2 regions of the Paenibacillus sp. A14 genome follow, and region 1 is predicted to be linked to the other one. Evidence: riboswitches for the same ligand, from Rfam matches in the RefSeq annotation. Region 1 holds a riboswitch; the other holds the start of a gene.
What was found. Region 1 has a riboswitch for cyclic di-GMP ahead of V4U88_RS22765 (methyl-accepting chemotaxis protein). Riboswitches for the same ligand answer to the same signal wherever they lie in the genome.
Positions count from the first base shown of each region.

Region 2: another riboswitch for cyclic di-GMP. It lies ahead of V4U88_RS00785 (MucBP domain-containing protein); the one in region 1 lies ahead of V4U88_RS22765 (methyl-accepting chemotaxis protein).

Region 1 covers NZ_JBAGJD010000012.1:34,380-36,853, forward strand. Annotated here, with positions in the region: gene V4U88_RS22765 (methyl-accepting chemotaxis protein) at 1-867, opposite strand, end outside; cyclic di-GMP riboswitch class I at 1,039-1,126, opposite strand; gene V4U88_RS22770 (hypothetical protein) at 1,783-1,983, opposite strand; gene V4U88_RS22775 (hypothetical protein) at 2,393-2,474, opposite strand, start outside.
Region 2 covers NZ_JBAGJD010000001.1:164,165-166,638, reverse strand. Annotated here, with positions in the region: gene V4U88_RS00790 (hypothetical protein) at 415-570, shown strand; cyclic di-GMP riboswitch class I at 876-967, shown strand; gene V4U88_RS00785 (MucBP domain-containing protein) at 1,125-2,474, shown strand, end outside.

The DNA.
Region 1 (2,474 bases):
CTGAGTGGAAACCGCCTTAATGGTGGAGACCAATTCGTTCATATGGGCGACGGTGGAATTGAATTTCGCATTGACCTGTCCCAGCTCGCTTTGACTCTCCTGCAGACGCACGCTGAAATCACCCTGGCTCAACTGGTCCAGGGCATGCATTAGATCTTTTACCGGCGCGAAGGTCCGCTTTGTAAATAGGTATTGGATTGTCAGCACCAGCAGCAAAATAACCACCAAAGCGAGGCAGGTGTACTTCAACAAATCCTGCTGTCCCCGCAAAATGACGCTTGCGTCAAAATCCATCCCCATATAAGCGAAAATCTTGCCGCTTTCATCTTGGATCGGATAAAGTACGGTCAGCCAGGTGCCGTAAGCATCTTTGTACGGTTTCGTAAAGGTGAGCTTCTTTGTTTTTAACATCTCTTGAACGCCCTTGATATGATGCGGGGGCTGTCCAAGCTGGTCACCTAAATGCAGGCCCTCTCCTTCGAACATATCGAGAACGGCCGTTGGGAAAGCGATCATCAGCGTGCTGTTATTTACGATTTCCGAGCCGAAAATATAACCCTGAGCCACGTTCGGATGGGTCGCGGATAAGTCATCGAAGATCACCGTAAGCTTTTGCTGAATCGGTGAATTCCGGTCCGTACTTTTCATGGCTTCGGCGGCTTCCGCCGGGGTGATCTTTTTCGACCAGGCTTCCATCACCGCTTTTGAATCGGACTCCAACTGCTTTGTCAGAACCTCCCCCTGAATATAAAAGCTCGACGCAATGAGAATAACGCCTGTCATCAAAATCGAAAAGCTCGCTAATACCATATTTTTGGTTACAATGCTCCATTGGCGCATACCGCCAACAAGACGGGGTAATTTCATCTCCTGTTTCTCCTCTTTCTTTCTTGTAATTTATATCTGGGTAAAAGTTTGATTTATTAAAAATTTTAATCAAATTCCGCTATCATCCCCTCTCCCCAAACGACAGAATGGTCCCTGAAATGGGCAAAAAAAGACAGCCCACAGTAAAAAAACCATAGGCTGCCGCAAACAAAGAGCAACTGGCTGACATTTCCTATGACAGGAGGTAGTCCCTATAGCTTTGCGTCACTGCCTTTCGACAGCTTTGCCAAAAAGAAATATCAAATTTTGAGAATAAGTCCCATAAATAGTGTATCGGTTGATGCGCAGGTCAATTTTACTACATCCTTCAATACTTTCCCATGAAAAAAAACCCAATTGGGTTTCCGTTTTGTGTCTTTGGGACTATAAATCAAGGGGCGTTAACCCCCGTGCTTACGTCACTATACGCAAAAAGAAACCTTGAAAGGCATGAAGCCAAACAAGGTGTTGAGCAAGTCAATCAACTTTTGAACTTCAATTTCAGCTACACAGGTTGAACTATGATTTGCATATTAGACAGCGGTGTAAATGGTTCTTTTCACACTGTTGACCCGCAACTAATGTTTGGTTCGAATTAAAGGGAATTCTTCCCGTTAATTTGGTGCGTATGCGGCTGCAGAGGCGAATTAGCTGGAAAACCTCCCGCTAATTCGCCTGAAATTGTGGATATCGGCAATAGGGCCGTGAAATAGATGGAGTTTTTCCAGCTAAATCCGATTGAAGAGCCAATAGCGGTACATTAACGGGAGATTTTCCCATTAATGATGAGACTCTGACGGTGGGGCTTTATATCTACAGTTGTGTATTGGCAACGTATCTCCGAAACCATTTCATATCCTTGCCCAACGCCACTCGTAAACCTCATCTCTAACTAATCTTGGCTTGAATCAAAAATTACTCTGAGACTGGAACATACTCAAATGGATTTTTATCAAAACCATCCCCAAAAAAATTATAACCTTCCACAATCCCGACATTTAATACGGTTGACTTCCAGTTTTCAGGGTTAGGATAGTCCTTCCAGGTCTTAGCTCCTTGACTTGCTGCAAAATCATCAAGATCGTCGGGGAATTTAACAGTCACTCCAATTATCACCAACTTTATAAGCTTACTCTGTGATATTCGACAAAAAGCTTATCACTGGAAAGTCAGACGTTATTCATGCGTTTCCCCTACCCAACAAAACGATTGCCGCTTGAATAATGGTTGTGAGAGTCGGTGGCTTTGGCTTATAAGTTGAACTATTGTTATAAGGATTAGGGCAACCGTGGGATGCGTTCAGTTACGTCCTGACATTTATTATAGTCGGACTATCCAGCCGATATATTGCGGAAGATTTTTTGACAGCCCCTTCCCCTCTTCCATGTCGCAGTGGAGCATTTTATAGTTGCGATTGAATTAAAAAATAACAAAAAAACAGGTCAATCATGGTGTATCTGACCATAATCAACCTGTTCATTGAAAAAAATGCAACTAACTTAAGGTACTATATCATTTTATAAAATCATTTTATAAAAAATTGTTTTATTTCTCCCTTACCAATAACTTTGGAAGCAGTTTGCAAAAAAAACACGTTTCCAACTCGC
Region 2 (2,474 bases), on a different contig from region 1:
TGCGCTAGGCACCTTGATAACCTAGCCGTGGGCTTAATACGGATTTGGATGTCTGTGGGCGTGAGACTACTTAATTATCGAGCACCTCACTCCAAATCATAGTTGAAGCAGCGGAGTCTTATTTTCTCCTACTACGCTGTCTGATGGGGCACAATACAGCGGGGTAAAGGGTTCTTTGTTTCGAATTAAAGGGAATTCTTCCCGTTAATTTGGTGCGTATGCGGCTGCAGAGGCGAATTAACTGGAAAACCTCCCGTTATTTCGCCTGAAATGGTGTGTATCGGCAATAGGGCCGCGAAATAGATGGAGCTTTTCCAGCTAAATCCGAACGAAGAGCCAGGAGTGGTACATTAACGGGAGGTTTTCCCGTTACTTGTAAATTCCGACGCTGGAGCTTTATATCTACAATTGTGGATGTCGGCAACGTATTTCCGTGATCCGGATCAGCTCCCAATAAATGCAGGGGAGGATAACGCAACCCAGCTGGAGTACCGGATTTCCGTCTATAAAAATAGCCCTCTGACGAAAGAAGAACTCGTCGCGATTGCGGAAAGCATTATGCGAGAGTGACAAGAGAACACTATTTAGCTTGATCAAAGGGTCCGCGTGCGTGGCGGGCTCTTTTTTTTCTTCAAAATCATGAATACCTCTTCCGGGGTACGGGGAGGGGCACAGTCCGCCATAGCCACAGGGGACTTTTTCTAATCCTGACGCTATTTGCCGCCTTTTGTTGAACTTTGTTTTGTGGTCTACCACTTTATAGGTATTTTTATCAACTATGAGATTTTTCTCATTTTTACAAGTTGACAGGGGAATTTTTTTGAAATATATTGAATTTGTCATTAGCGAATTGGTATTAATTTACTGATCGAAAACTACATATTCGGCACACTAATCGAAAGATTAGGTCGCAAAGCCTTGGAGTCTGCCAATCCGTAAGCGGATTAATGATCGTCCGGCTGCACAGCAATGGATTTTTCGTTGTTTGATGCAGCCGGTTTTTTGTTTTTACCTGTGTTCTCAGCGGATTTTTTCCGTGAGATATAAACATACCCAAGCAGTAAGGAGGGTAGAAGAATAGTGCTTGAAAGGGAGGAATTCCATGAAAAAATGAGGAGGAACCTATGAAACGCGGGTTAAAAATTGCAGTATCCTGGCTATGCCTATTTTCTCTTTTCGTTAGTCCGATGTCCGTATTCGGCGAGAGTTCGAGCTCAGGCGATCCCGTCTGGCCAAGCCCCGGAGCGATTCAGCTCAGCAAAACCGCCACACCAACGGGGAAGCCGGGGGAGTGGGAAATTACGCTCAAGGCTGAGGGGAAAAACGTCAGAACAAGCTCCGACGTGGTGCTGGTGATTGACAAGTCCGACAGTATGGACGATACCATCAACAAGCATAAGAAGATGGATAAAGCCAAAGAAGCGGCAAGCCAGTTCGTGGACCATTTGCTGCTGGAGGGAGCGGACACGCGAATTGCCGTTGTTGCTTTTAGCCAAACCCCCGAGCTTGTGTCCGACTTTAAAAGTCCCGGCCAAAAAGACACCTTGAAGAATGCCATCAAAAAAATCAGTACCAACGGGGGGACGAACATCCAGGCCGGACTGAAACGGGCCCGGGATCTATTGGCCGGCAATTCATCTCATGCCGATCAAAAATTTATTGTCCTGCTGAGCGACGGGGAGCCAACCTTCAGTTACAAAGGAACTCATGGTATCGATTACAACTGGCCGGACAGCCATCATAAGTTCGCGATCGCCTCGTTCGATTATGGCAGTGTTGTCGGCACTGGCAACAGCTATAATCTCAAATTCGATTCCTACGGAATGAATTGGGTCGGCGGACTTTTCGGCGAATACAAATACGAAGTTGAAGACAACGGCATCGGCACTTTCTCCGAGGCGAAATTCGCCAAAGAAGCGGGGTTCAAAATTTTCTCGGTCGGGCTGGACGTCTCCAACAACAGCACAGCGGAAAAAGTACTGAAGAATGTGAAGAGCGAAGGCTACTATTCCGCCAGCAATGAGGATTTGAGCAAAATTTTCGGCGAATTGGCCGGAAAAATCGCTTACGCGGCTCAAGAAGCCAAGGTGGTCGACCCTATGGGAGAGATGTTCAATCTCAAGCAGCAGGGCGCGCAAGTCGGCCCGCAAGATTATTCCGTATCGCAGGGGACGGTCACCTGGAACGCCGCGTCCGAGACCTTTACTTGGGACGTCGGCAATATCGCCGAGGGCGAGCCCGCCACATTTATTTACAAAGTGGTCATGGACCCATCCAAAAACCCGGTTTCTGATGTCCTCTATCCGACGAACGGGAAGACGACCTTGGAATATAAGGACGTAAACCACCGGAAAACTTCGAAGGATTTTGAGGTGCCGAAGGTAAGCATCGGCAACGGTTCCATTCTCATCAAGGGCTACAAAGTCAATGCGGACGGCAAACCCGTCAATGCCGAAGGCGTTCAAGTGACGGGG